3 regions of the Proteus sp. CA142267 genome follow, and region 3 is predicted to be linked to each of the others. Evidence: predicted binding sites of a transcription regulator. Region 3 holds the regulator's gene; each other region holds the start of a gene.
What was found. The regulator PurR, encoded in region 3, represses purine synthesis genes. The targets are predictions, from matches to a motif close to CANGCAAACGTTTGCNTG.
Positions count from the first base shown of each region.

Region 1: gltS (sodium/glutamate symporter) is a predicted target of PurR. The motif match lies at 7,776-7,793, and genes of this name have one in related genera.
Region 2: glyA (serine hydroxymethyltransferase) is a predicted target of PurR. The motif match lies at 3,014-3,031, and genes of this name have one in related genera.

Region 1 covers NZ_QPMG01000009.1:100,354-111,053, forward strand. The annotation lists gene yihX (glucose-1-phosphatase) at 319-936, shown strand; gene dtd (D-aminoacyl-tRNA deacylase) at 1,004-1,441, shown strand; gene fabY (fatty acid biosynthesis protein FabY) at 1,478-2,392, shown strand; gene rluF (23S rRNA pseudouridine(2604) synthase RluF) at 2,567-3,448, shown strand; gene C0T34_RS14460 (hypothetical protein) at 3,541-3,780, opposite strand; gene C0T34_RS14465 (AsmA family protein) at 3,868-5,544, opposite strand; gene C0T34_RS14470 (hypothetical protein) at 5,645-6,178, opposite strand; gene C0T34_RS14475 (uracil-xanthine permease family protein) at 6,333-7,724, opposite strand; gene gltS (sodium/glutamate symporter) at 7,966-9,183, shown strand; gene recG (ATP-dependent DNA helicase RecG) at 9,346-10,700, opposite strand, start outside.
Region 2 covers NZ_QPMG01000001.1:853,274-863,973, reverse strand. The annotation lists gene C0T34_RS04065 (NAD+ synthase) at 1-210, shown strand, start outside; gene glnB (nitrogen regulatory protein P-II) at 226-564, shown strand; gene C0T34_RS04055 (hypothetical protein) at 848-1,486, shown strand; gene hmpA (NO-inducible flavohemoprotein) at 1,577-2,776, opposite strand; gene glyA (serine hydroxymethyltransferase) at 3,143-4,396, shown strand; gene C0T34_RS04040 (3-phenylpropionate MFS transporter) at 4,489-5,643, shown strand; gene C0T34_RS18100 (hypothetical protein) at 5,675-5,824, shown strand; partial or broken gene C0T34_RS04035 (aminopeptidase P family protein) at 5,799-6,056, shown strand; gene C0T34_RS18295 (TetR family transcriptional regulator) at 6,083-6,364, shown strand; gene C0T34_RS18290 (CerR family C-terminal domain-containing protein) at 6,454-6,753, shown strand; gene suhB (inositol-1-monophosphatase) at 6,818-7,621, opposite strand; gene trmJ (tRNA (cytosine(32)/uridine(32)-2'-O)-methyltransferase TrmJ) at 7,746-8,474, shown strand; gene iscR (Fe-S cluster assembly transcriptional regulator IscR) at 8,606-9,100, shown strand; gene C0T34_RS04010 (IscS subfamily cysteine desulfurase) at 9,169-10,383, shown strand; gene iscU (Fe-S cluster assembly scaffold IscU) at 10,408-10,700, shown strand, end outside.
Region 3 covers NZ_QPMG01000004.1:81,453-92,152, reverse strand. The annotation lists gene C0T34_RS09105 (riboflavin synthase subunit alpha) at 1-174, shown strand, start outside; gene cfa (cyclopropane fatty acyl phospholipid synthase) at 263-1,417, opposite strand; gene punC (purine nucleoside transporter PunC) at 1,723-2,940, opposite strand; gene punR (DNA-binding transcriptional activator PunR) at 3,059-3,961, shown strand; gene purR (HTH-type transcriptional repressor PurR) at 3,988-5,013, opposite strand; gene sodB (superoxide dismutase [Fe]) at 5,503-6,081, opposite strand; gene C0T34_RS09070 (hypothetical protein) at 6,456-6,815, shown strand; gene C0T34_RS09065 (hypothetical protein) at 6,896-7,399, shown strand; gene C0T34_RS09060 (sulfite exporter TauE/SafE family protein) at 7,586-8,401, opposite strand; gene C0T34_RS09055 (hypothetical protein) at 8,959-9,423, shown strand; gene C0T34_RS09050 (Grx4 family monothiol glutaredoxin) at 9,779-10,120, shown strand; gene rnt (ribonuclease T) at 10,244-10,700, opposite strand, start outside.

The DNA.
Region 1 (10,700 bases), on a different contig from region 3:
ACTATAAGACGAATGCGGTGGAAAATTTGCCACCGCATAAGTTTTTCTCTTCCTGCCTCTCTTTTCTTACCTTTTATTCCTCAAGTTGCATTTACAATTTAAGTATTTTTTTCTGGTATCAATATCAAAAGTCATCATCCACCCTATTATGCATTATAGATAATGATGCTTTTAGTCTCATTTTTCGTCTTACCTATTCTGGTTTTATGTTTTACAAAAAAATTAAGTGTGATTATTGTACTTTTTTGGTGTTTAAGCCTGTTCAGTAAAGCGATTTATGATTAAAGTAAAATGAGTTTTCTATTATGGAGAGGATTTATGCTTTATATCTTTGATATGGGTAATGTGATTATTGATATCGATTTTAACCGAGTATTCGCAGTATGGAGTAAACTCAGTGGTGTTCCATTAGCGAGCCTAAAAAAGGATTTCACAGCAGGCGAAGTGTTTAAATTACATGAGCGCGGTAATATTACAGATATCGAATTTGCTGAAGAAATTAACTCAGAACTTGGCATGAGCTTAAGCTTTGAGCAATTCGCTGAAGGATGGCAGGCTATTTTTATCGCAGTACGACCTGAAGTCATTGATATAATGAATAAACTAAGAGAACAAGGACATCGGGTTGTAGTGTTATCAAATACTAACCGTTTACACCAAGATTACTGGCCAGAACACTATCCTGAAATTGCAGCCTCTGCGGATTTTCTCTACCTGTCGCAAGATCTTGGCATGAGAAAACCTGATCCTGAACTCTTTAAGTATGTTTTAGAATCTGAAGATGTTGAAGCACAAGATGCTGTTTTCTTTGATGATGTAAAAGCCAATGTTGATGCAGCTATTGCTGTGGGTATGAAGGGTGTACATGTCATTGATAAACAGACTGTCATTGACTACTTCCAAGATTATGATTTTTCTCTCCCAGTAGAAGAATAATGCTATTGTAAGGATAACAATGGATTGAATTTGTTATCCTTTTTTATTGATTTATTTTGGAGAGAGTATGATCGCGTTAATTCAACGAGTGACACAGGCAAAAGTGGATATTGCAGGTGAAACGGTCGGCGCTATTAATCAAGGTTTGTTGGTTTTATTAGGTGTAGAGAAAGACGACAACGAACAGAAAGCCAAAAGATTATGTGAAAAAGTGTGCGGTTATCGCATATTTAGCGATGAAAACGATAAAATGAACCTAAATGTGCAACAAGCAGGTGGTAGTTTATTAGTCGTCTCTCAATTCACACTGGCAGCAGAAACACAAAAAGGAATGCGCCCTGGTTTTTCGAATGGTGCGCCCCCTGAATTAGCGAAAAACCTCTACCACTATTTTATAGAACAATGTCAGCAGCAAGGTTTAGAAACACAAACAGGCCAATTCGCCGCGGATATGCAAATCACACTGACTAATGACGGCCCAGTCACCTTTTGGTTGCAGGTATAACGTCGAACATGTAGTGATGTTAAAAGGAGCTCAGATATGTACCATTTGCGAACCCCAAAAACAGAGGCGGAATTTGATGCCTATTATGCTTTTCGCTGGGAAATGCTTCGTAAACCTCTACATCAACCTGAAGGCTCTGAAAAAGACGGTTATGATACCTTTGCTCATCACCAAATGGTTGTCGATGAAACAGGACAACCTGTCGCGATTGGACGACTTTATATTAATGCGGATAACGAAGGCGCTATCCGCTTTATGGCAGTACGTACAGATGCACAAGGTAAAGGCTTAGGCACTCTTGTCGCCATGGCGCTAGAATCATTGGCTCGCCAAGAAGGTATAAAACGGATCGTGTGTAGTGCAAGAGAAGAGTCTGTAAACTTCTTTGAAAAATTGGGTTATGAAAATTGTGGTCTAGTCACTGGTCCTCAAACCACACCCATTAAGCACTTTTTTATGAAAAAAAGTATAGAGTCTTTAGATGATATTCTTCATCGACCAGATTGGTGTGCTGAGTTACAAAAACAGTGGCATCAACATATACCTTTAAGTGAGAAAATGGGATTACGTATTACTCAATATACGGGAACTCGTTTTTATACCACTATCCCAGAAGCGGGAAACCAAAATCCTCATCACACTATTTTTGCAGGCAGCCAATTTTCACTCGCAACATTAACAGGTTGGGGATTGATTTGGCTATTAATGCGAGAGCATAAGCTGCAAGGTGATATTGTGCTGGTGGATGCTCATATTCGTTATCGCAAACCTGTATCAGGGCGTCCTGCGGCCGTTGCAGATATGGAAAATTTAAGCGGGGATTTAGGGCGATTAGCGAAGGGCAGCAAGGCTCGCATTAAGCTAGATGTTGATATTTGTGGTGATGAAGGCGTGGGTGCTGTTTTTAGTGGTACTTATATTGTTTTGCCTTCACAAAATAAGCAGCGTTAAGTGTATTCTATTTAATTAATTGAATTTAATCTGTTTTTTACCTTTCCTGCGAACATTTTTGTTATTTTTTTTACGTTAAAGCGTGGAGATAATTAATCTATGCTTTGATGCTTATTTTATAGTGTTTCTATCGCTATCCAATTGATGTATATTTCGCAGTTTACGGAGGGAAGCATGGATACCAATTTATCTACTCGTCTTAATAAATATATCAGTGAAAGCGGGATCTGCTCACGCCGTGAGGCTGACCGCTATATTGAGCAAGGACTTGTCCTTATTAATGGCAAACGCGCCGGTATTGGCGACCAAGTATTTGCTGGCGATGAAGTTAAAGTCAATGGTCGATTGATTGAAGCACAGGATAACTCTGAGCTGGTTTTGATTGCACTGAATAAGCCAGTGGGAATTGTCAGTACCACAGATGATGGCGAAAAAGATAATATTGTTGACTATGTTAACCACAGTACTCGTATTTTCCCAATTGGACGTTTAGATAAAGATTCACAAGGATTGATTTTCCTGACCAACCACGGCGATTTAGTGAATAAAATCCTACGTGCAGGTAATGATCACGAAAAAGAGTACCTTGTGACAGTGAATAAGCCGATCACAGATGAGTTTATTCATGGAATGGGTGCAGGTGTTCCTATCATGGGACAAAAAACCAAGAAATGTAAGGTGAAGAAAGAAGCGCCGATGGTGTTTCGTATTACCTTAGTCCAAGGATTAAATCGTCAAATTCGTCGTATGTGTGAATATTTTGGTTATGAAGTCACTAAGCTTGAACGCATTCGTATTATGAATGTGAGCTTATCAGGATTGCCTGTTGGTGAATGGCGTGATTTGACCGATGATGAACTAATTACACTATTTGAAGCGATTGAAAAATCAACGTCTGAAGCACCACCAAAGCCAAAGCAAAATAAGCCGAAAAAACAAATTAGTAGTAATGCAAAAGCATTGGGTATTCATATTCCTCAAACAAAAACCAAAGAAACGGAAAATAATTCCCGTAAGCGTTTTGTTCAGCCTGGTCGTAAAAAGAAAAAACGCTAAGTTTATTTTTGAATGACGCGATAAAAACAAAAAAACACCTGAAAGGGTGTTTTTTGTTTGTTCTATTTAAGACAAATTATACATCGATAAAATTAGTCTAAATCAAGTTCATCTAATTTATTTTGCCGACGTTCAAGTACGATCGCTGCAAGTTCAGCATCCATAACTCGCTCAATCAATGAATCGTAGTCTTCTTTAGAAAGGCAATAGAACAACGGAGTTTTGTTGTCATCACACACAAGCAGTGTGCTGGTATCTTCAAGTGCAGTTAAAGGAGATTGTTGAAACGCATTTAAAGATATTTTTTCAGGGGAAAAATCTTCGTCAGACATGAAAACTCCACAATAAAGAAAAAGGCAATAGCGCATTGTAACGCTTTTTATAAAGGGAGCAATCCGTGCCCCTGCGAAAGATCAATATTATAGGTGATTAATTATTTCGCCATTTTGTATCACTGAGTTGAGTATTTGTTGCTCACCTTTACTTCCAGTTAATGTACCATTAAGTGTTGATTCCACTGGGCTTGAACGTAAATCACCTTTCAGTTTTAGTGTGAATTGGCCTACTTCGTCAGAGTAGGTTGTTTTGAAACCTAATGTGTAAGGTATTGATAAAGGTACATTTAGTCCATTAGCAATAAGTGAAAATTGGCGCTGTTGGTTAGATTGTACTAAACCGGCTGAGCCTCGAACAATGCCATCACCAATAAATGCTGAATATTGCTCAACGATAGCGTTGTCTTGTTGAGTGACAATTTTTAAATCAGGGCGACGTAATTCAATACGATTTAATGTACCACTATCAGCATTAAATACCGCTGAGCCTTGCCATAATCCCCATTCACCTTCTCTTGCAATCACTAAATTTTGCAATTTCCCTGTTAAGTTAGTGAATTGGAATGGAAATTCTGGCGTGATATCAATCAAAATGGATTGATTGATAGATAACTGTTCGATAGTGATATTTTGAATATTACTCTTATCATCTATTGGTTTAGTTAAAAAAGTGAGCCAATTTTCAGGTAGCGTATATAAAAGACCCGATAATGTGGCGTCTTGGATCGTGATGGTTTTGTTGTCTTTATTCCAATGACCAGCAAGCTTAATTAAGCCTTTCTCGTAGCGTAGGCTGAGGCTATCTAGATTGAGTTGATTGTTCTGCTGGTTGAGTTTTGCGATAAGATCAGTGAAGTGTTCATCTTGAAAAACAACATCATTTGTATTGAATTCACCAGTTGTAAATGAAAGCACGTTGTCCCAACTAAACTGAGAAAATTGCCCATCAAATCCACTGACTGCCCACTGTTTTCCTTCAGCAGTAAAATCAACAATATTAAGTGATCTTATATTAATATGAGGGTATTCAGAGAGAGACTGAATTAATTCGTTAAAGGTTTGCGAGGATTGCCAGCGCAAACCATTCATATAAACATCATCAAATTTCCATTGATTATCTTGATATTGCCCACTTAAAGATAGTGAGCCATTAAGTAGACGAGTACCTAATCTCTCTATTTGAATACTATTTGGCTGATATTGCCCAGAGATAATAAAATTACTGAATTCATTATTATTTATCATGCCATTAGCAATAGAAAATTGGAAATGACCCGCTCCTATCAAATCGGTTGATGTTGGGAACCATGGCGTAATACCACCTGTTACTTTCTTGGCATCAAAAGAAAAATTATTTTTTTTACTGTTTAGTGCCATATTTTTAAATTGTAAGATATCGGCACTTAAGGGTATTGAAGGTGTTTTGTCTGCGAACTCAATATTGCCATTTTCTAATGTAATTTTTTGCAGATGAGAAGGCGTGGTAAAAAATTGCCAATTAAATCGAATTTGTGCTGATTTTGCCGATACAGTGGCTTTATCTTGTTTAGGATTAACGAGGAGATCATGAACAATGACTTGCTCGGGTTGCATAAGATCATGCTCAATACCTGAGAAGCGAATATCATAGTCAGTGTATTGTGTCAGCCATTCACTGGTTTTCTGCGCGCCCCACTGAGTTTGAATAAAAGCGTAAATTATAATAATAAATAAAATAACGATAAGTATCAGAGATACCAAACTTTTCATCAGCCAGCGCATAACCCTTCTCCTGTTTTATACTCCATCAAAACATTATACAGTTATGCCTGAAAACTAGGCGATGCTCAAGTATTCATCGGATAAATCAAAGAGATTTCACTTAGTTATTAAGGATGCTAGATATTCTGGATGTCAGATTTTCCGTATTGGGTAATTGTTTTAAATGACTGTTTACTTCCCCTAGTATTTTCATAACCAACTGAGCATGTTGTGCTTCTGTTGTACTTAATTTTTGCTGATGAAGTTTGTTACTGTAGTTAATTAACTGAGAAATCAAATCATTAGGTTCAAGACTTTCAGAACGGTAAATATCGTGAAGATTAGGAGTAATGTAAGATTGATTCTGTAAGTAATTAAATGAATATTTAAGAGCATCTACTGTAGGCTTACTTATAAGATATGGATTAGTTAAAAACGTACCTAAGTCTTTTTTAATATGCTCTAAATTGAATTCAGCAACAGACTTATTTCCTAAATAAGTAAATTTATGATCACTATTAAATAATGAAAGAATAGAATCTTTGAGATAAGTAAAAAATTGCCCAACAGTTTGTATATGAAAATCTTGAGTAGATGGATGACTTTTTAAGTATTCGAGTGCAGGATTTTTAATTGGGCTCAATGGTGTAGTCATTTTATTTTCCTTTGATTTTCAGTATTGAAATAAAGATTTACCGTAACTCAAAGGATCATACTTTTATAAAAATACCATTGGCCTAAAGATGATAAATAAAGCGCTATTTTCATAATAAAAAATAGCGCTTTACTCGTTTATTGCTAATTAATAATTATTTTTCTGGTGGGAAAATCAGATTTAAAATAATGGCCGTTAAACCCCCTGCAGCAATACCTGATGACAGCAATGTTTTTAGCCAATCAGGGGCAAACTGTAATATTTGAGGCTGTTGCGAAACGCCTAACCCTACCGCCAGTGAAATAGCAAGGATCATGATGGCTCGGCGGTTTAATGCTTCTTTAGAAACAATACGTACGCCAGACGCAGCTATCGTACCAAACATCACTAATGTGGCTCCGCCTAATACTGGCTCAGGAATTCTTTGTACAAATTCAGCAACGAATGGAAATAAACCCAAGATAACAAGCATTGCTGCAACAACATAACCTACGTAGCGACTAGCAACACCCGTTAATTGGATCACACCATTATTTTGGCCAAAACAAGAGTTTGGGAAGGTGTTGAAAAATGCTGAAACCATGGAGTTAATTCCATTAGCTAATACGCCCCCTTTAATGCGCTTCATATACAAAGGACCACTAACGGGCTGCTCTGAAACATCAGAAGTTGCCGTGATATCACCAATGGTTTCTAGCGAAGTGATCATAAACACCAGCATTAAAGGAATAAGTAAATGCCAATCAAATGATAGGCCATAATAAAATGGCTCAGGGATCGTCATCAGCGGTGTTTCTTGATGTTCTGCGGGTGTGGGTAACATATCTAAAGCCCAAGCAAGAACATAACCCACAGCCATTGCAATAACTAAAGAAGCTACTCGTAAGTAAGGATTTTTTTGTCGATTAAGTAAAATAATAACGATAAGAACAGAGCCTGCTAATAACAAGTTTTGTGGTGAACCAAAGGTATTATTCTCGATGGCTGCATAACCACCACCAATAGAGGTTAATCCAACTTGAATTAAAGAGAGGCCGATTATCATCACCACGACACCTGAAACTAACGGTGTAATGATACGTCTTGCCAAGTGAAGTACACGAGAAAGAATGATCTCGGTTAATGAGGCAACCATTAGAGTACCAAAAAGGGCTGCCATCATTGTCGGAATATCTGCACCACCATTTTTAAGTGCTAATCCCCCCATAATGAGTGGAGCAACAAAGTTAAAGCTTGTTCCTTGAATTGATAACAATCCTGAACCTATCGGTCCCCAAGCTCGAATTTGAATAAGAGAGGCAATGCCTGATGCAAATAAAGACATGCTGATAATGCGTTGGGTATCGTGTGCAGGTAATCCTAATGCTTGGCAAATGAGGATCGCGGGTGTAATAACCGCGACAAACATAGCTAAAAGATGCTGGCAAGCAGCAAAAAGTGTTTGTGGTAATGGCGGTTTCTCTTCTAAAGCAAAAAGAAGTTCGCTATTTTTTTTAATTGAAACGTCACTATTTTTAGGCAAATTTTGATTTTCTGAAGTAACCATGGTGTGAATTTCTTATTCGACAAAAACGGTATTTTAATGATCTACGCCACAAAAGCAATCGTTTGCGTAAAAATGATGTTATCAAAATGCATAAGAGGTGCTCACATTTTTATATGTTTTAACTTGTGTTTGTCTCCATTTTTTTTTCTAATCGGGGATACCTGCTTTTGGCGTTGTTTATGGATGAACTTAGCGTCGTAGTATTTTTATATAAAATTAACAAATAAGACGGGGTACATAAATGTATCATCTTGATGTTTATGGCACGCTGGTTGCGGCCACTTTGGTTCTCTTGATCGGGCGTAAGTTAGTGAAATCTGTTCCTTTTTTAGAACGATATACGATCCCGGAACCTGTTGCAGGTGGGCTACTTGTTGCAGTTCTTCTATTAGCATTCAAATCTTTTATGGACTGGGAAGTGAGTTTTGATCTCTCACTTAAAGATCCATTAATGCTGGCCTTCTTTGCAACAATTGGTTTAAACGCAAACCTCGCGAGTTTAAAAGCGGGAGGAAAAGCGCTTTTTATTTTCATCTTTGTTGTTGTTGGATTGTTGTTAGTACAAAACACAGTCGGTATTGCATTAGCAAAAATGTTAGGCCTTGATCCATTAATGGGATTACTGGCTGGCTCGATTACATTATCGGGTGGTCATGGTACAGGTGCGGCTTGGGGTAAAACCTTTGTCGAAAACTATGGTTTTATGAGCGCGTCTGAAGTAGCGATGGCTTGTGCTACTTTTGGTTTAGTTTTAGGTGGTTTGATTGGTGGTCCTGTAGCTCGCTACTTAATTAAAAATATCCCAACGCCGGGATTAGGCGCCGACGACCATGAAATGCCAACTGCGTTTGAGAAGCCGACAACAGGCCGAATGATCACTTCAATGGTTTTATTAGAAACTATTGCGATGATCTCTATCTGTTTAATGGCAGGTACGTTCCTTTCTCAACTGCTAGAAGGTACGGCATTCTCACTACCGACCTTTGTGTGTGTTCTGTTTATTGGTGTTATTTTAAGTAATAGTCTTTCAATGCTTGGATTCTACCGAGTTTTTGATAGAGCGGTATCAGTCTTAGGTAACGTGAGTTTATCGTTATTCTTAGCAATGGCATTAATGAGCTTGAAATTATGGGAGCTTGCGTCACTGGCGATCCCAATGCTGGTTATCCTTGGTGTTCAAGCTGGTGTAATGGCACTGTATGCAATTTTTGTGACTTTCCGTGTCATGGGTAAAAACTACGATGCTGCGATTTTAGCAGCAGGTCACTGTGGTTTTGGTTTAGGTGCTACACCAACTGCGATTGCGAATATGCAAGCTGTAACAGACCGTTTTGGACCGTCTCATCTTGCGTTCTTAGTTGTACCTATGGTCGGTGCATTCTTCATTGATATTGTGAATGCAATAGTGATTAAACTGTATCTGATGCTACCGTTTTTTACGCCTATAGTTGCAGGGTAGTTTGGCTACTATAAATTAAAATAGCGTCAAAAACGTTAAAGAGCACCTCAATGTTGAATATCGACATTGAGGTGTTTTTCTGTGGAGTACTTAACGTATTAATATTTCGAAATCAACTTAAAGTGAGTTTAAACGCACGCTAAGCCATGCAACTGAGCAATCTTAAGCTTGGCTATATTGTGTCTTGGCAGGTAGCCAGCGTTCGATTAAGGCTTGAGAATGCTTAGGATAGTGCTGATGTAGGTAACGCGCGATGCGTTGTACTTCAGGAACAAGTCCTTGGTCACGTAATAAATCAGCGACCTTAAATTGTGCATTACCTGTTTGTTTAGTACCTAAAAGCTCACCGGGGCCACGAATTTCGAGATCTTTTTGTGCAATGACAAAACCATCATTGCTATCCCTTAATACCTGCAATCGCAAACGTGCTGTTTGAGTGAGTGGCGTTTTATACAATAAGACACAATGAGAGGCGATAGCACCTCGACCTACACGTCCACGTAATTGGTGTAATTGTGCTAGCCCTAGCCGTTCTGGGTTATCAATGATCATCAAACTTGCATTAGGTACATCAACGCCAACTTCAATCACTGTTGTTGCAACTAAAAGTTGGAGCTCATTTTCTTTAAATGCCGCCATTACAGCTTGTTTCTCTGCGGGCTTCATTCGCCCATGTACCAATCCTACTTTAATTTCAGGGAGTGCTATTATAAGTTCATCATAGATAACTTGGGCTGCTTGCGCTTCAAGTACTTCAGAATCTTCAATTAAGGTGCATACCCAATAGGCTTGTCGGTTTTCTTCTGTGCAAGCTAGTCTGATGCGTTCAATAATGTCATTACGGCGAGTATCAGGGATAGCGACAGTAGTAACAGGTGTACGCCCCGGCGGTAATTCATCGATGATAGAGGTGTCCATATCAGCATAAGCGGTCATCGCTAATGTTCGTGGGATAGGCGTTGCTGTCATCACCAATTGATGAGGGTGAAAGCCTTGTTCTTCACCTTTTTTCCATAAGGCAAGGCGTTGATGCACACCAAAACGGTGTTGTTCATCAATAATCACTAAGGCTAGAGAGTGAAATTTAACTTGTTCTTGGAAAATCGCATGTGTTCCAATAATGATCGATACTTCACCATTTGCAATGGCATTTTGCTGTGTTTCGCGGGCTTTCCCTTTCTGTTTTCCTGCTAGCCAACCTACTTGGATACCAAAAGGCTCAAACCATTTTCTAAAGGTTAATGCATGTTGCTCTGCTAACAATTCTGTTGGTGCCATTAAAGCCACTTGCTTACCATTAGCAATAGCACGTAACGCACTTAATGCGGCAACTAGCGTTTTACCTGAGCCTACATCTCCTTGGATCAATCGCATCATTGGATAGTCTTTTTCTAAATCTGTTTCTATCTCATTGACGACACGTTGTTGTGCATTAGTCGGGGTAAAGGGGAGAGAGGCGAGAAATTGCTGACGTAACGTTGATGTATTTGGCATAAACAATGGCTCTGCACGATAAG
Region 2 (10,700 bases), on a different contig from region 3:
CTTGAGGGTTATGTTGAGCAAGATAAATCAGTATCTGATTTAGTTGCGGCTGGATTTGATGAAGCGACAGTCCGTAAAGTGATAAAATTAGTCGATATTAATGAATACAAGCGACGTCAAGCCCCTGTTGGGCCACGTATTACAAGTCGTAATTTTGGTAAAGATCGCAGATACCCAATTACAAGCGGTTTTGGTCGCCACAACTGGTAATAGCAGGATAATACGATGAAAAAAATTGAAGCGATAATTAAGCCGTTTAAATTAGATGATGTAAGAGAAGCACTCGGCGAAGTGGGTATCACGGGAATGACTGTAACAGAAGTGAAAGGCTTTGGTCGCCAAAAAGGGCATACTGAGCTTTACCGCGGTGCTGAATACATGGTCGACTTTTTACCTAAAGTGAAGATTGAAATTGTTGTCTCTGATGAAATTGTTGAAACTTGTGTAGATACAATTATGACAACGGCACAAACAGGTAAAATTGGTGATGGTAAGATTTTTGTCTTCGATGTGAGTCGTGTTATTCGTATTCGCACTGGCGAACAAGATGAAGAGGCTATTTAGTTAAGCTATATATTAATTAAACTTAAGCTAAATATTTATATTATTCATTTTTATTAAAGCCCGATATTTTTAATCAAAATATCGGGCTTTTTCTTTTTCTTGCGCATAATTTATTTTTTAATGTTTTGCCTATAATGCTATTTATATCTTATACAAGTCTATTGAAGATGCTGAACAATTTATTTTACTATTTTTTATGAACTTTAAGGCACAAAATGTTATTCAATAACTTTTAAGGAAAGTTATTATCATCATATTAAAAAATTATTAAGGTACGGGCAAAATAGTGTTTAATTATTTATTAAAGCGTTTCGCTTTATTTTTATGTGCAGCAGTGTTAATCGTCATCACTACGGGATTTATTTTTCTTGATATTTTGGTTCTTGATAATGGTATTTCTGAAACGTCAGTAACTGAATTAGGCCAAGAAATCATCGTCGCCATTATTTGCTTATTCTTTTTTATTAAAGCATGTCAAAACAGTGAACAACGGGGAGCGTTCACACTTATTATGGGCTTTTTCTTGTGTATTTTAATTCGTGAGTTAGATGGTGTTTTTGATCAGATTGCACACGGCTCTTGGGTTTGGTTTGCTCTAACGGTAACATTTATTTGTATTGCTATCGCAATTAGAGAAGGCAAGAGAACGTTGAAAGGCTTAATCCACTTTATTACTCATCCTAGCCATGGGATATTAGTTGCTGGCCTGTTATGTATTTTACTGTTCTCTCGTCTATTTGGCATGGGAATACTTTGGTATAAATTATTGGGTGAAGATTATAACCGGGCCGTTAAAAATATGGTGGAAGAGGGCAGTGAATTATTTGGTTATACGCTCTGTTTAATTAGTGTTATTTGGTACGGTTTTTCTGCTAAAGATCATGTTATTCCTGCTGCGATTGAAAATAAATATCGACCATAAAAAGGCAGTGAAATAACCAAGAAAAGCGCTGATAAATATAACCAGCGCTTTTTTTATTCAATTTAAAATTGAACGTTAATGAAGGTATTTTTATTGTAAGTCTTGTGTAATAACAGTATGAGGACCAAAACATTCATAATGAAGTTTTTCACTATTAATACCTAGTTCAATAAGTTGTTTAGCAACAGATTGCATAAAAGGTAATGGACCACAAAAATAGAAATGCATATCGGGAATAGTTAGCCAATCTTCAACTTGTTTTAATGTCATTAAGCCTTCGAATTGATAATCTTTATTTTGTACATCTTCAGTGCGTGGCGTGCGATACCATATCGCTTGTTGATAGTGTGAAAGTTGATTGCCAACTTGATTAACTTCATCTTTAAATGCATGGACACCACCATGCTCAGCCGCATGTAACCAATTAATATTAGCTTGATGAGCTGAAAGCGTGTGCAACATAGACAACATTGGTGTTAAACCCACACCTGCTGAAATTAAGGTTACTGGTGTTGTTGGTGATATATCTAAATAGAAATCGCCCCCTGGTGCGGCAACTTGTAAAGTATCACCTTCTTGAATATGGTCATGAAGAAAATTCGATAAAATACCTTTCTCTTCGCGTTTTACTGCAATGCGATAGGTTTTATTATTTGAGGATTGAGTTAATGAATATTGACGTATTTCTTGATTTTCAAGGCGCTCATTACGGATATAAAGGCTTAAATATTGGCCCGCTTGATAAGGAGTAACAGCAAGTCCATCTTCAGGCTCTAATTCAAAACTAGTAATGACATCGCTTTGTTTTATTTTATGTTTAACTTTAAAGTTCCGTAATCCTCTCCAGCCCCCGTTTGTTTGTTCTTTTTGCTGATAAATTTGTTCTTCACGATTGATAAAGACATCTGCCAATACTTGATAAGCGGCACCCCAAGCATCTAATACTTCTTGCCCAGGATTAAACATCTCATCAATTGTTGCTAATAAATTTTCACCGACGATGGGATAGTGCTCAGGAAGAATATTTAAACTGACATGTTTTTGCGCAATTTTCTCCACGGCAGGCAATATGATGGCTAAGTTTTCAATGTTCGTCGCATAAGCGCATATCGCATTAAATAAGGCTTCGCGTTGTGCACCACTGCTTTGATGGCTCATGGTGAAAATATCTTTTAATTCTGGATGGCGAGAGAACATTCTGTCATAAAAGTGGGCAGTTAATGCAGGGCCTGTTTTAGCAATGAGAGGGATTGTCGATTTAATTGTCGCGATAGTTTGTGCATCTAACATAATTGCTCCTGAAAAATTTTCAGTTTATTGTGAATTTTTATAAATTGTATTTTATATGCAACTTATCTCTTTTTGATTATTTTGTAAATCTCTGTTTTTATTTTTTAACAAAAAATCTCAATTCTTAGAGAATGATGCGGGGTGTTTGCAAAATAAGGCGAGATGTGCCTCAAAAAGGGGAATAAGTACAGGATAAAATGAGGTTGTTAAAAAGTAATAATGTGCTGTTATAGTTGGATAGCAATCGATTGCGTATTTTTTCATTAGGGGCTATCTCAATGAAGAAAAAGAGTTTACACTGTATGCCATTCTTTCTCCCGCATGGGAGTTTGTCTTTAGTGAAGTTAGCTGAGTCAGGAGATGTGAATGTTAAAACGTGAAATGAATATTGCTGATTACGATCCAGAATTATGGAATGCAATGGAAGGTGAAGTGACTCGTCAAGAAGAGCACATCGAACTTATTGCTTCTGAAAACTATACCAGCCCTCGTGTTATGCAGGCGCAGGGATCTCAGCTGACAAATAAATATGCTGAAGGCTATCCGGGTAAACGTTACTACGGTGGTTGTGAGTATGTGGATGTTGTAGAGCAACTGGCTATCGATCGTGCTAAAGCATTATTTGGTGCAGATTACGCTAACGTACAGCCTCACTCAGGCTCTCAAGCGAATGCCGCTGTCTATATGGCATTATTAAAACCAGGTGATACTGTTTTAGGTATGAACCTAGCACAAGGCGGTCACTTAACTCATGGTTCACCAGTTAACTTCTCTGGTAAACTGTATAACATCGTACCTTATGGTATTGATGAATCAGGTAAAATTGATTACGAAGATATCGCTATTCAAGCTAAAAAACATCAACCAAAAATGATCATTGGCGGATTCTCTGCTTATTCTGGTCTGGTTGACTGGGCTAAAATGCGCGAAATCGCAGACAGCATTGGTGCATTCTTATTTGTTGATATGGCACACGTTGCAGGTATGGTTGCAGCAGGTGTTTATCCTAACCCTGTTCCTCATGCACATGTTGTTACAACAACAACCCATAAAACCTTAGCAGGTCCACGCGGTGGTCTTATCCTTGCTAAAGGTGGCGATGAAGAGTTTTATAAAAAACTGAACTCTGCTGTATTCCCAGGCTCTCAAGGTGGCCCTTTAATGCATGTTATTGCAGGTAAAGCGGTCGCATTAAAAGAAGCTATGGAGCCAGAATTTAAAGTTTATCAGCAACAAGTTGCTAAAAACTCGAAAGCAATGGTAGAAGTTTTCTTAGATCGCGGTTATAAAGTAGTGTCTGGCGGAACTGAAAACCACCTGTTTTTATTAGATTTAGTTGATAAAGATATTACAGGTAAAGATGCAGATGCTGCACTGGGTCGTGCAAATATCACTGTTAACAAAAACAGCGTACCAAATGATCCACGTAGCCCATTTGTAACTTCTGGTGTTCGTATCGGTTCTCCAGCAATTACACGTCGTGGTTTTAAAGAAGCGGAAGCTCGTGAATTAGCCGGTTGGATGTGTGATGTCCTTGATAATATCAATGATGAAGCGAACATTGAGAAAGTGAAACAAAAAGTCTTGGATATCTGCGCTAAATTTCCAGTTTACGCATAAGTTTGTAACGATATAATAAAACCCGTTGTACAAGCCCGCTTCGAGAACTTGTTCTTGGCGGGTTTTTTTGCATCTTAAAAATGGGGGATTGGATGGTTATTCCATCAACATTGTGGCTTGCCTTAGATTATTTTACCTATTTCTTTTCATACGGCATCTTTTTACCCTTTTGGTCCATATGGCTAAAAGGAGAGGGCGTCGATCCTGCAATGATAGGTCTGTTATTAGGTGTAGGTTTAACCGCACGTTTTGTTGGTAGCCTAATTTTAACGCCTGCGGTAAAGGATCCGTCAAAACTTATCACTGCATTGAGATTGTTTGCTTTTCTCTCATTACTTTTTACTGTTGCATTTATGATGGGTAGCCATTGGGCATGGTTATTCTTTGTGATGACAGGATTTAACGTTTTCTTTTCACCGATGGTACCTTTAGGGGATTCTCTAGCTGGAACGTGGCAAAAACAGTTTCCTTTTGACTATGGGAAAATCCGCGTTTGGGGCTCAATTGCTTTTATTATTAGCTCATCATTGCTAGGTGTTTTAATTGATGTTTTTGGGCATCCCATTATTCTTTATGGATTGATTGCTAGTACTTTTGCACTATTCCTAACATCTATGCTCCGTCCTAAAGTTATGCCACAGGGTAAAGTAAAAAAAGCAGAACACAGCAATGTATCCTTTATGAAACTCATTTCAGATGGGCCAGTTTGGCGTTTTCTGTTGTGTGTCTCTTTACTGCAAGGTGCGCACGCCGCTTATTATGGTTTTAGTGCACTTTATTGGGAAAAAGCAGGGTATGACACCGCAACAATCGGCTATCTTTGGTCATTAGGTGTGGTTTCAGAGGTGGTTGTTTTTATGTTGAGCCATCGTTTATTCCGTCGTTGGAGCGCAAGAAATCTACTCTTACTTTCTGCTTTTGCTGGGCTTCTACGTTGGGGATTAATGGGGAGTTTTACCGCATTACCCGCGCTTATTGTTGTTCAAATCTTACATAGTGGTACGTTTACGGTGTGCCATTTAGCGGCAATGCGCTTCATTAGCGCACGTCAAGAGCACGAAATTATTCGTCTACAAGCGGTGTATTCGGCTTTAGCGATGGGCGGAAGTATTGCGATCATGACTATTGTCTCTGGTTGGCTGTATGAAAAACTTCCTAATCAAGAATCGCTGATCTTCTGGTTAATGGCTGCATTAACGATCCCTGCAATGTTTATTAGACCAAGAGTACAACCTCAAAATACCTAATTCCTCTATTTCATAAAAATTAAGATCTGTAATGTCCTTTGATATTGCAGATCTTTTAATGATGATCGCCGATCATATGCAGGCAAAACTACGTGGTGATTTGCAGTGGATTGATGAAGACAATCTTGTTGTAGGAAAAACAGGGCGTAATATTGCTCAATTATGGACCTATTGGCTTTGATACTGCTCCGGGTATCGAATCATTACCATTGGCGAGTCGTTATAAACAAATTGAACGATTACCAAATCCGGGTCGAGAGCTTGTGTTACAAGAAGGTATGACGTTTGCGTTTGAGCCTAACTGTGGCTTTGGTCATCACTTATGTAACTTAGGTGGTACGGTTGTAGTTGGTAAAAGTAAAGGGATTGAGTTAAATTCAAACTCAACACAATTAATGCGGGCTGATTTATAAGCCTAATAATAAATAGTTAATAAATAATGAAAAACACCAGTAAAACCGCAATAAGTACAGAACAGACTCAAGAAAAGTTAGTACAAGAAGGTATTAAGCTTTTTGCACTACACGGAATTAGTGGGTTGAGAACGAGACAACTTGCGCAGGATGCTGGTGTTAATCAATCAGCAATTCCTTATCATTTTGGTGGAAAACTAGGCGTTTATACCGCCGTTATTCAATATATTGCGACAGAATTAGCGTCAGAAATTCATTTTGACCAATTTGATAATAAGCTTCAGTTTTTATTAAAAGAAATAAGTTAGATCGTGAATTACTTGCTTCTCTGATCCCTTTATTAGTCACGGGATTAACGCGTGCTTTATTAGCACCTGAACGTCATTATTACAGTCAGTTGATTTTACGTGAGCAATTGGAACCGACTGAAAATTATGAGTTGATTTATCATAACTTAATTGAGCCTTTTCATTTACGGCTATCTCATCTCATCGAATTAATCGATAAAAAGAGTGATACATTAACTACTACTATTCGTGCTCATGCAGTTATTGGGCAAATACTTGGGTTTGTGATCGCGAGAAAAGCATTTTTATTACGTATTGATAAACAAGAAATGACATCGCAATTATTAGATAAAATAGCTCAAGAAATTAGCCAATTATCAGTAAATGCACTATTAACGATAAATCAGTAGGCAATAAAAAAGACCATAATATTATGGTCTTTTTCTCTTATATTTTTTATTCGTATCAACGAAATTAACGTTTTAATGCGTCTGTTAATTCACTACGAATTTCAGCTAATAATGCTCTGACAACGCGCGGGTTACCTGCCACAATATTACCTGTTTGTAGGTAGCCATGATTACCAGTAAAGTCAGAAACGATAGCACCGGCTTCACGAGCGATTAATTCGCCACCTAAGAAATCCCAAGGTTTTAAGCCAATCTCAAAGAAACCATCAACACGGCCTGCAGCAACATAAGCTAAATCTAATGCTGCTGAACCTGTGCGACGGAAATCAGCACAAGGTACAAACAGTTTGCCTAACATATTCATGTAAGCGGCTGAATGTTGTTTGCTTTTGAATGGGAAACCAGTCGCAAGAACAGCACCGTCTAAATCGCGAGCGTTAGAGCCACGTAGACGATAACCATTTAATTGTGCGCCTTGACCACGAACGGCTGAGAATAATTCGTTACGCATAGGGTCGTAAACAACAGCCACTTCAGTACGGCCTTTAATGCGTACAGCAATAGAAACAGAGAAGTGTGGAAGACGTTTAATGAAGTTAGTCGTGCCATCAAGTGGATCAATAACCCATTGTATGTCGTGATCTTCACCGAGTAACTCGCCACTTTCTTCCGTAATAATGGTGTGTTTTGGATAAGATTTACGGATGATTTCAATGATTGCTTGTTCTGCGTCACGGTCAACGTTAGTGACAAAATCATTGGTACCTTTCTGATTAGTTTCTACAGATTCAGGATTTTCGTAATTTTTGGCGATTAAATTACCAGCCTTACGTGCGGCACGTATGGCAATATTCAGCATCGGATGCATGGTTATCTTCCACAAGATGTTAAAGAACGGGGATAAAAAACGTGCGAGAGTATAACAGGCATTCGTGTTTCTGGCTACAATTGTGATAAAATAGATGGATCACAAAGCAATTAACAAGAAATCAATGTTAGAAAATATTCGCATCATCCTTGTAGAAACCTCGCATACAGGCAATATGGGCTCTACAGCTCGTGCTATGAAAACCATGGGATTAACCAATCTTTATTTTGTTAATCCAAAAGAAAAACCAGATTCACATTCTATTGCCCTATCAGCAGGTGCAAGTGATGTTATTGGCAATGCACATATTGTTAATAGTATCGATGAAGCGATTGAAGGCTGTGGTTTAGTCATAGGAACAAGTGCCCGTAGCCGTACACTTTCTTGGCCAATGCTTGCACCTCGTGAATGTGGTGAGCGTTGTGTTATGGAAGCTAAAAATAAGCCTGTTGCTGTTATTTTTGGCCGTGAACGTACAGGTTTAACCAATGAAGAATTACAAAAATGTGATTTTCATCTATATGTTCCGACTAATCCAGAATATGGTTCTTTAAATTTAGCGATGGCTGTTCAGCTTGTTAGTTATGAAATTCGTATGGCAGCACTTGCCCAAGAAGAAAAACAAGAGGAAAATAGCCCATCAGAGATTGATTATCCACCAGCAGACGATATAGAACGTTTTTACGTTCACTTAGAGCAGGTGCTTAATGAATCTGGTTTTATTCGTCCTAAACATCCGGGACAAGTGATGAGCCGTTTACGCCGTCTATTTACGCGTGCACGTCCAGAAACACAAGAGCTTCATATCTTACGTGGTATCCTAACGTCAGTTGAGAAATGGGCTAAGAAATAGAGGGCAAAGTTGATTAACTTAAGTCAACTTTTGGCTGAGTATAATACTTGACTAAAACACTCGGATAAATAGTTGACTAAATTACTCGGGAATGACACAATTTGATTATTGTTCACCACGGAGTATTTGTTATGAGACTGACATCAAAAGGGCGTTACGCAGTTACTGCAATGCTTGATGTTGCATTGCATTCACAGCAAGGCCCTGTCCCCCTCGCTGATATTTCAGAGCGTCAAGGGATTTCCCTTTCTTATCTTGAGCAGCTTTTCTCACGTTTGCGCAAAAATGAATTAGTCGCAAGTGTTCGTGGTCCTGGTGGCGGTTATTTATTAGGCCGTGATGCAGGGCAAATTTTTGTTGCTCAAGTTATTTCTGCGGTTGATGAATCTGTCGATGCTACTCGTTGTCAGGGTAACAAAGAAGGTTGTCAAGGTGGCGATCGTTGCCTGACTCATACTTTGTGGCGTGATTTAAGTGATCGTATAACCAGTTTCCTAAGCAGTATCAGCCTTGAAGAGTTAGTAAATAACGAAGAGGTTATGGATGTCGCCGATCGTCAAGACAATGAAAAACGCCATGCTATTAATGGTCGTTTACAAGAAACCATTGTTAATATGCGAGTTTAACGGCGATCTCTAGGTAGGCAAAAACAAAATTATTAAAGAAGATCCGTCGTCTTTGGAGTTAGTGAGCAATGAAATTACCCATTTATCTAGATTATTCAGCAACCACTCCTGTTGATCCACGAGTTGCTGAAAAAATGATGCAATGCCTGACTATTGATGGCATTTTTGGTAACCCAGCCTCTCGTTCACACCGTTTTGGTTGGCAAGCAGAAGAAGCTATTGATATTGCACGTAATCAGATCGCTGATTTAATCGGTGCAGATCCTCGTGAAATCGTATTCACATCAGGCGCAACTGAAGCTGATAACCTCGCACTAAAAGGTGTTGCTAACTTTTACCAGAAAAAAGGTAAGCACATCATCACTTCTAAAACCGAACATAAAGCCATTTTAGACACTTGTCGTCAACTTGAGCGTGAAGGTTTTGAAGTCACGTATTTAGCACCAAAAAGTGATGGTCTGATTGACCTGAAAGAGCTTGAAGATGCGATGCGTGAAGACACTATTTTAGTTTCTATCATGCATGTAAATAACGAAATTGGTGTTGTACAAGATATTGCTGCTATTGGTGAATTATGTCGTAGCAAAGGTATTATTTACCACGTAGATGCAACACAAAGCGTTGGTAAATTACCGATTGATCTTTCTAAGTTAAAAGTTGATTTACTTTCTCTTTCTGCGCATAAAGTTTACGGCCCTATGGGTATCGGTGCACTTTATGTTCGTCGTAAACCACGTATTCGTTTAGAAGCACAAATGCATGGTGGCGGACATGAGCGTGGTATGCGTTCAGGTACATTAGCCGTTCATCAAATTGTGGGTATGGGCGAAGCTTACCGTATTTTGAAAGAAGAAATGGCTGATGAAACTAAACGCTTAAACGAATTACGTTTACGTTTATGGAATGGCATTAAAGATATCGAAGAAGTTTATATCAATGGTTCTTTAGAACACACTGCGCCAAACATTCTTAATGTGAGCTTCAACTATGTTGAGGGTGAATCATTAATGATGGCACTGAAAGATCTTGCTGTTTCTTCAGGCTCAGCCTGTACTTCAGCAAGTTTAGAACCTTCTTATGTACTGCGTGCGTTAGGTTTAACTGATGAACTTGCACACAGTTCTATTCGCTTCTCTCTGGGTCGTTTCACCACAGAAGAAGAAATAGATTATGCAATTGAACAAATTCACAGTGCAATTGGTCGCTTACGTGATCTTTCTCCACTTTGGGATATGCATAAACAAGGTGTTGATATCAACAGTATCGAATGGTCTCACCATTAATCAGACGTTTTCAGGAGTTAAATCATGGCTTATAGCGATAAAGTAATTGATCATTATGAAAACCCTCGTAATGTGGGATCATTTGATAATAATGACCCTACTGTAGGGAGTGGTATGGTTGGCGCCCCTGCTTGTGGTGACGTTATGAAACTGCAAATCAAAGTTGACGATAATGGCGTAATTGAAGATGCGCGTTTTAAAACTTATGGTTGTGGTTCAGCAATTGCATCAAGTTCACTGGTAACAGAATGGATGAAAGGCAAAACATTAGATGAAGCCGAATCTATTAAGAACACAGCAATTGCAGAAGAATTAGA
Region 3 (10,700 bases):
GATAGAACGACATTAGGTCGCAAACGTCTTGGTGATAAAGTCAATATTGAACTTGATCCTCAAACTCAAGCGATTGTCGATACAGTAGAGCGCGTTATGGCGCAACAAGTACAGCAACAAGCATTATTAGCAGCACAACAAATTGAAAATGAAGAACAAGCTTCACATAATTAATAATTAATGTTGTTGTTCTTAAAACAGAACAAAAGAAAAAGCCAGTTTGATTGATAAACTGGCTTTTCTCTTTTTATAAAAAGAAGAATTAACGAGGAATTTGTAAACCGCCAATATGACCTTTAGGGCTTAGTACGATTTGCCATAGCTGAATATCTCTGGCACGAAATGCACCCGCACAGGCATTAAGATAATAGCTAAACATACGTTTAAAACGCGGTGTGTAATTAGATTCAATATCTGGCCAACAGGCTAAAAAACGCTGATACCATGCCATTAATGTTTTATCGTAATCAGCACCAAAGTTATGCCAATCTTCCATCACAAATTTACTGTCCATTGCATGAGCAATTTTTTGAATAGACGGTAAACATCCATTAGGAAATATATATTTGCTTATCCAACTATCTACATTCACTTTATCGCGGTTAGAGCCAATGGTGTGCAATAAAAACAGACCTTCTTCCTTTAAATTACGACGAACCACATCAAAATAAGTAGCATAATTTTTGGGCCCTACGTGCTCAAACATACCCACTGAAACTATGCGATCAAACTTTTCATGTAAATCGCGATAATCTTCTAAAATAATATTTACATCAAGTCCTTGGCATCGAGCTTGTGCCAGTTTTTGCTGTTCAACAGAAATGGTGACTCCCGTTACAGAAACACCAAAATGTTTGGCTGCATAGCCTGCAAGCCCACCCCAACCACAACCAATGTCTAATAAGGTCATTCCCGGTTTTAAATCTAATTTTCGGCAAATTAAATCTAATTTATGTTCTTGAGCTTGAGTTAAATTATCTGCGTTTTTCCAGTAACCACAGGAATATTGCATATTAGGATCAAGCATGGCTGTAAATAAATCATTACCAAGATCGTAATGCTCTTTACCTACCATCCATGCGCGTTTTTGAGTTTGCAAATTAAAAAGGCGGGCTGTCGCAATCTTGACAATATCACGTAGATTTTGTGGGAGCTTATTTTCAAGACCAGCACGTAAAACTTTATGAAAGAATATATCCAGTCGCTCACAATCCCACCAACCATCCATATAGCTTTCACCGAGACCTAATGAGCCTTGTTGCAATACTCTTTTATAAAAATTTTGATTATGAACCTGAATATCATAAGGTTCTGAACCATTAACTCGAATATCAGCGTGAGTTAGTAGCTCTGTAGCAATCCTTTCGTAAGGATCATTGGAGGTCTTTCGGCCTTCTTCTACACAAGATGTACTCATATACTCTCCGGCGTAAACTAAGCGGGTTTTGAGACATAAACTAAGAAAGGGTGTGTGCAGATTGACAGTATTAAAATGGTATCGTGTTCAATATGGGTTGAACGAATAGAATTAATAAGACAACTAATCTGACATAATCAGCTAATAATCTGTTTAAGGCCTCAAAATCCGAAAGAAAAATAGATAAAACGCTATTACAGCGTATGGACAAGTATAGAGACGTAGAATATTTTTCTCTAGAAAAGAAAAAGGCTATTTTTTATAAAATAGCCTTTTTAAGATAATTCTTAAAAGAATGAGTGCGATTATTCTGCGGTTTGAACTGTGTGTTTGGTAACAGATTTATTACGCTGAATAAAGTAGCCAACTGCCATTGGAATTGCTGTTAACGCCATAATTGCTGTGGTGTTAATCAGAGGTTGTTGGCTAATAAATGCAGATACGATAAAACTTGCTAAGCTACAAAGACCCAATTGAAGCGCATTTTGTAACGCAGCTGCTTTACCACTAATTTCAGGATAAGCAGATAGAGCATTAGATACTGCAATTGGATAAGATGCACCATTCATTGCAGCCATAATACAGAACGGAATTAAAATAGTTGTCAATGTTGGTTCCGTAAATTTAGCAACAAGGTATAACGCAGTCATACTGACAGCATAACCAATTAATAACAGTGGTAGCAGTGTTTTACCTGTCATTTTTGACAGTAAAATACGACAACCATAACCACCGACCATAAAGGCAATAGTTTGTGGAATATAACTTAAACCGATATCCTGTGGAGAGTAGCCCATCTTTTCAAGAATGATTGGTGAGCCAGCTAACCAAGCAAAGAAACCTGCACTACAAGAAGCGTAAACTAATACGTTACCTGTGTAGAGAGGAGATTTTAGTAAAGTTATAAATGATGCAGAAGATTGGTTTGCATCTGTAACTGATTTTTGTTTAATGTTTTTTAGCATTAGTGTCGGTAACATAAGAACTAACGTTACGGCCATTAACAGCATAAAAATCATACGCCAGCCACCGTGATTTAATAACGATGCACCGATTAAAGGCGCAAGTGCTGGTGATAATGCAACCAGTGGCATAATTAAAGCAAAAACGTGTTGGGCGCGAGATTCATCAAAACGGTCGATGACAAGAGCTTGCCAAATAACAGCAGCAGAGCAGACGCCGAAAGCTTGTAGGAAGCGCATAGCAAGTAAGCCAGTTGCACTTTCAACCCATAGCATACCAAGGCAGCCTAAAGAGAAAAGACTTAAACCAATAAGAAGAATAGGTTTACGACCGACTTTGTCAGAAAGTGGTCCCCAAAGTAACTGAGCAACAGCAAAGCCAAATAAAAAGATACTTAAGCTATTACTAATAGCACCTTCGCTGATAGAGAGCTCACGTTGCATCATACCAAATGCAGGTAAGTACATATCAATAGCTAAGTAACCTAGCATACTCAAACCAGCTAGGTACACCATAAAGCTCATAGGTGTTTTTGATTGTGTGGATGTTTTAGAATTCATTTTATTTTCTATGCTATGTGATGTAGAACATTTTATGTATTGTAACTAAGACCTATTTTACTTGTGAAACGGGAATATTTGGTTAATGCTGTGAAAAATTTTCAAAGGAATAAACTCTATGTGGTCAGAATACTCTTTAGAAGTTGTTGATGCAGTCGCAAGAACAGGAAGTTTTAGCTCAGCTGCTCAAGAATTGCACAGAGTGCCATCCGCCGTTAGTTACACTGTTCGGCAATTAGAGGAATGGCTTGCCGTTCCTCTGTTTGAGCGCCGTCATCGTGATGTAGAATTAACCGACGCAGGTAAAATTTTCATCAAAGAAGCACGATCTGTTATCAAAAAAATGAATGACACTCGGCATCTTTGTCAACAAGTTTCTAATGGATGGCGCGGTCAATTTAGTATAGCAGTTGATGGCATTGTTAAACCTGAAAGAACACAACAACTTATTCTCGATTTCTACCGCCATTTTCCAGATATAGAACTGTATGTCTACCCTGAAGTATTTAATGGCGTATGGGACTCCTTAGTTAATGGTCGTGTTGATTTAGCCATTGGTGCAACAAGAGCCTCACCAATCGGTGAACGTTATAGTTTTAGAGATATGGGATTTATGCCTTGGCGCTGCGTTTGCCATGTTGATCACCCTTTAGCGAAAGCACCGCATCCATTAACGGATGATGAAATGCGACCTTATCCAAGTTTATGCTTAGAGGATACCTCACGCAGCTTACCAAAACGTGACACTTGGGCACTCAATAATCAGCGTAGAATGGTTGTTCCGACATGGGATATGGGGCTTGAGTGCTTGTTAGCGGGATTATGCGTTGGAATGGTGCCTTGGCATCGTGCTGAGCCTTTAATTGAACAAGGTAAGTTGGTAACTTTACAACTGGCACAACCATTGCCAGACAGCCCATGCTGCCTGACGTGGGTCGATAAAAGTGAATCACCCGCTTTGACATGGTTGTTAGATTATCTTGGAGATAGCCAAACCTTAAATGAGGAATGGCTTCGCTAGAAATCCGATAGCTAAATAAATATGAATTAGCGACGATAGTCGATAAAAGGACCGTCAGCAACTGAACGTCGCTCAACTAATCGTGGATGAACTTCGATTGTTTGAGCGTCTTCGCGTTTATTGACGATACGATCAAGCAGCATCGATAATGCCATTTGACCTAGACGTTCTTTTGGCTGGTGGACGGTTGTTAGTGCAGGTGTAAAATAGCGTGCATTACGAATATTGTCATAGCCAACAATAGAAATATCTAAAGGAACACGCAGGCCAAGTTCATCCGCAGCACAAATTGCCCCCATCGCCATCACATCACCACCACAAAAGACAGCAGTCGGTCGATGTTTTTGGTTTAGCATTTGGTACATGGCTTTATAGCCAGATTCTGGTTCAAAGTCGCCTTGTACAATCCATTCGTCTTTGACAGTTATTTTGGCTTCTTCCATGGCTTTTAAGAAACCTTGTAAGCGACCACCACCTGTATTACGTTCTAATGGGCCTGGGATAATACCAATATCACGATGACCTCGCTCAATAAGGTAACGACCTGCAATATAACCACCATGGAAAGCGTTATCGATAATGGTATCTGTAAAGTCGCCACGCGCTTTACCCCAATCCATGACAACCATTGGAATATTACGATAGCCTTCTAAAAGAGTAAGAAGGTGATCGGGATATTCAGAACACATGACTAATAATCCATCAACACGTTTTTGTGCCAGCATCGCTAAATAGGCTTTTTGTTTATCAAGGTTATTATGTGAATTACATAAAATCAGTGTGTAGCCTTTGCTATAACAACTATTTTCAACAGCTTCAATCACTTCAGCAAAGTAAGGAGCTTCACTGGACGTGGCTAACAGGCCAATAGATTTGGTGTGATTGACTTTTAAACTACGCGCAACGGCACTAGGCGAATAATTTAACTCTTTTATAGCGGCCCAAACTGCTGCCCGTGTGTTCTCAGCAACAAAACGTGTTTTGTTGATCACATGAGAAACAGTCGTGGTTGATACGCCTGCGCGTTTTGCCACGTCTTTTATTGTTGCCATGGTGTGGAAAACTCCTGACCTTCATTGGTCTCTTTTATCTAATTTTATGGTTTAACTGCCAGTATAGTCATACATAGGGCAAACACTGGCAATAATTTAGCGATTAGCTGTGAATTTTGTATGATCTAGCTCAAAAGTGAAAGTATTAATCAATGTTATAAATTGTGCACTGGTCGCTATTTTAGCAAATTTTGATATGTGATAATAATTAACCATGACAAGGTTATGGTTAAAAAAGTGTATTATAATCATTTTGAGGGAGAAATAGATGGATACGGATCTGAAATTTGGTTTGAGTACAGCAGTAGCAGCGCTTGTTATGATTGTTTTATTTTCGACTATGTTGTTCTAATCACTGCTTTATAGAATATCCGATCAATTTAAATAATAGATTATCGAATATCTGAATATAACAAAGGGCTCAAGGCCCTTTGTTATTTTGTCACCAAAAATGAATCTCAATCACTCACCTTTGATTATTAAGCTCAATTAAGCAAGGTTAGCTTCAACAAATGACCAGTTAACCAGTGCCCAGAACTCTTCTAAATATTTAACGCGCGCATTGCGGTAGTCGATGTAGTAAGCATGTTCCCATACGTCTACTGTTAACAGTGGTTTGTCTGCCCCTGAAACTGGAGTTGCAGCATTAGAGGTGTTAACAATTGCAACTGAACCGTCAGCTTTTTTAACTAACCAAGTCCAACCTGAACCGAAGTTCTTAGCTGCAGCATCATTAAATTGCTTTTTGAACTCTTCAAAAGAGCCAAATGCTTTGTTGATAGCATCAGCAATTTTACCTGTTGGTGTACCACCTGCATTTGGTGCTAAGCAGTTCCAGTAGAAAGTGTGGTTCCATACTTGAGCAGCATTATTAAAGATACCGCCATCAGTAGATTTGATGATTTCTTCTAAAGATTTGCTTTCTAAATCAGTACCTTTAACCAGATTATTTAAATTGGTTACATAAGTCTGGTGGTGTTTGCCGTAGTGATATTCTAAAGTTTCTTTAGAGATGTGTGGCTCAAGAGCATCTAACGCATAAGGTAATTTTGGTAATTCGAAAGACATTGCGTACTCCTTTAAACTATCTATTTCGGGTTTTGTGCCTGAAATCATTCAATCAAAATCATTTGAATTGATAGAATGAGGCAAATGAATCACTAAGTTGTTACTATTTTGCTAATTATTTTAACAAAAATCTGCTGAAATAACAGCTAAATATCTTTTATCTATAGTTATAAGCCATATAGATTAATTATATTAATAAGAGTATATCCGTCTTGCCTGTACGTAAAGTAGCAAAAGTGCATTTGTAAGAAGAGATGTAAAAATGAAGGGGAGTATGAATTTTATTCTATTTATGTGATTTAATGAAATTTGTATATTTATTGTAGCAACCGTATTTTATATTGAAATTATACAAATAGAGTGTAGGAGTTAAAATGAGTTATAATATTGCACTATTTGATTTTCCCATTCCGAATGATTTTGAAAAGGCGTGTAAATACTTCGAAAAATATGAAGATGAAGATATTCAGGAATTAAGCCCGTCAATGTTGTTTTTTTATCAAGAAATTTCTCATCTATATCCGTGCCTTTGCGAATTACCTGATGATGACATAGATGATAGTGTGTGGTGTGATGGGCCTTTAATTAATAACTTTATGACTAAAATCCCAGTTATTGGTTTTGTTTACTCTAAAGTAGATGAGGCTCTTCCTGTAGTTATTAAATTAGCAAATAAAATGGGAATTTCAGTCCTTGATTGGCAGCAAGGAACGGTATTTAATGCTAAACAATAAAAATGATATTTAAGATGATATAAGGATTGATTTAAATTTTCCGACAATAGTTTAAGTTTTTTCAAGGGAGTGATAAAAGTATGCATGGAAGTATTATTTTTAAGTCTTTTTCTATAAAAAGTTTAGTTCAGTGTCTATTTCTGCTTATTTTTTGTAGCGTACTAAATGGCTGTAGCATGTTCTATGGTATTGCATGCAGTACCAGTATTTTATTTACACCGTCAGAATCACAAGAAAAAATCTATATGCCAGAAGCTGTTGTTAATCAAGATTATGATCAACAGATTGAAATTGGTGTATTTTCTGGTTTAGCTCCATATTATATTGTGGAAAGTCCTGAATGGGTTACTGTGACATTTATGGTAAAAAATAAAGATGGGGTGTGGCTTTCTCTTATTACACATGAAAATTGGCAAAAGCATGTCATGCATCAAGAAGAGCGCCCTATCATTTTTGCTCGTTTACAAGGAACAGCACCTAAAAGTGGCAATGCACGGATAAAAATAAAAGCCACAGTAGGGCGTACTATGTGTGGCACAACGGAGCCTGTTTTTGCTTTACAAGTCAAAGTGAGAAAAGAATAAAGCTATCCGTGATACTTAAATATTATTATTTTAATTAGGTGAAGATTATCTAATAAGACTCACCCATTTTATTTTATCTCTAAATACTCTAATTTACTAAAATCTAACATTATTATAAATGTTAGATTTTAGTGTTACTTGTTTGTATAGAATAATTTAACGGAATATAATTTTCAACTCACGAGCTTATCCTGTAATAAGCGTATACATCATTTTCACAACAACTAAGAATAGGAATAATGCAAATATTTGGCGAACTCTAGGAATTGGTAGGCGATAAGCAACTTTTACACCGACAGGTGCGAAGAGTATGCTGGTAATGCTTATTCCGATAAAGGCAGGTAAATAGATAAAGCCGAAGTAATAGTCGTCAATATTTGTTTGATTCCAACCATAGATAATACCCATGATTGTGCCTATAGAAGCAATGATGACGCCAATCATTGAAGAGGTTGCAATACATTTACGTGTATTAAATCCCCAGTGACTTAAAAGAGGAATGGTGATAGTACCACCAGCGATACCGATAAAACTGGATATAAAACCAATTAAAGAACCACCACTTGTTAACGCTGGTTTTGAAACAATAGGATCTTTCACATTTTCAATGCGTTCCGCTTCTTTCTTTTTAGTTAATAAACCATAGATGGTATATACCATGAAAATACAGAACACGATTTGTAATATCGTGTTTGACATTTTTTGTACCAGAAATGTCCCCACAAGCATACCAATGATAGTGCCGAGAGATAATAGAGGGAATTGCTGCCATAAAATGGCTTTATGTTTGTTATGGGAATACGCTGAAGATGCTGTGGAAAATATAATGACAGAGAATGAGGTAGATAAGGCAATTTTCATTACCATATCTGTTGGGATAGCTTGTTGACTGACTACATACATAACCACCGGAACAATGATTGCACCGCCTCCTATGCCAAGTAGTCCAGCAAAAAAGCCAGTGATACATCCCACTAAAAGAAACAGTAAAATCATGTCCATAGTTAATACTCATCAGGGTTTATAACAAACCCATTTATATACATTATATCCTTTTAAGAAGGTAGCGTTTTATCTTAATGTATAGATTATGAAATTTAATGTGTTTATTTTGATATGAAAAGTGTTATTTCTTCTCTTGTTACCTCTTTAATATTAAAGAATATATAGCTAAATATAATTCAAATAAAGAAAAATATTAAATATTTAATCTTGAATTTTATAATAAATTCTATTTTTAAACTACAGGATAAAAATAATAATATTAATTCCATAGGTAAAATAAATCGAAATATGACTATCTTGTTTTTATTTATTTATTTATTTATTTATGTAAGTCTAGGGTGGAAAGATTTTTCTTATTTAAAATAAGATAACGAAAAGTTATATTACTATTTTTATGATCTATACTGTCAGATCGAAATATTAAGCGATTTAGAAAGGGTCATACATTTATCCATAATGTTGGCAAGGGCGTTGTTTTATTTAATTAAAATAGATTTTTATCTTATTGGATTTATATTTTATCTATCTTTTTTTGACTTTATAAAGGAATTTGTATGAAGAAGACGGTGTTATTACTATCTATGATCACATTATTATCAGGGTGTAAAATAAACGAGGCTATTCGTTCAGTTAATAGTGCTGTAAACCAAATCGTTCCATCAATGGAATCTCCAGTAACTGAAGCGACTTATGCGGGAATATGTAAGGATTTTAGTGATAATGAGATTGCAGCGAAGAAAAAATGGAGAGGGAAGTGGGTTATTTTAGAAGGAAGAGTGACCACTATCGCAAGTTTAGAAGAAGTTGTCAGATACGACCTCTATAAACCAACACCACCTAAAGTTGTTGCTATTTCATTTAATAATAAAGTCAGTGCTTCATATACTTTAAAACCAAGTGAAGAAGATAATGTTCTTAAAATTAAGAAAGGACAAACTGCAAAAATAAAAGGTGAAATAAGCGATATTACTGATGCACTGGGTTGTTTGATCCTTTTAGAGAACGGAACCATACAGTAATAAGTCATTTAAATTGATCCAATCGATTCGTGCATTGACGATTTTCTTAATTGAAATACTCTCAGCCTCTTAATTGAGGCTTTTTATTTCTCCTAACATTTTAGTTAGTGATTGTGTCGGTAATAAGAGATGAAATAATAATATAAAACACACTCATAAACATCTGTAACGTATTGATTTATTTTTTATGTTTTATTGTGTATTTTCTCATCAATAGTACTGTGGTTTAGTACCAATCTGTTGTTTTATATCGATAATTAAACTTATATAGAGGTTTCTAATATAAAGTGGTATTCTTCTTTCATGTTTTCCCCTATAAAGCATATCGAATATAAAAGGCTGTAAGGACTTACAAATGACGACTATTGAAAAAATTGAACGCCAGATCAACGAAAACCCAATTATTTTATACATGAAAGGTTCACCAAAGTTACCAAGTTGTGGTTTTTCTGCTCAGGCAGTTCAAGCTATCTCTGCTTGTGGTGAGCGTTTTGCGTATGTTGATATCCTGCAAAACCCAGATATTCGTGCAGAATTACCAAAATATGCACACTGGCCAACCTTCCCACAATTATGGGTAGATGGTGAATTAGTCGGTGGATGTGACATTATTTTAGAAATGTATCAGCGCGGTGAGTTACAGAAGTTATTAAAAGAGACTGCTGATAAATATCGTGGTGAAGAAGAAGCACAGTAATTAATTTTTTATCGTTTCGGTATTGGAACGTATAAAAATAGTGAGATCTTCAATAAAAAAACCAGTTCATCATTGAACTGGTTTTTTTCTGTTATTCATAAATGTACCAGAGACACCATGACTTTAAGGTGTTGGTAATGGCCATCCACCAAGCTTTTTCCAGCGGTTAACTAATTCACAAAAAAGTAATGATGTGCGATTTGTATCGTATAACGCGCCATGCGCTAATTTGCTATCAAAGGGAATACCAGCAGTGATGCAGGCTTTGGCCAAAATTGTCTGCCCTAATACCAATCCACTTAAAGCTGCTGTATCAAAGGTGGCAAATGGGTGAAAAGGATTGCGTTTTAATCCAGCTCGCTCAGCTGCAGCCATTACAAAGCTGTGATCAAAAGTTGCATTGTGAGCCACAATAATGGCGCGATTACAATCTGCATCCTTCATTCCTTTACGTACCATTTTAAAAATGGCATGAAAGGCTTCATATTCACTGACTGCACCACGTAAAGGATTGGTTGGATCAATGCCTGTAAATTCTAAGGCTGCAGGTTCTAGATTAGCCCCTTCAAAGGGTTCAATA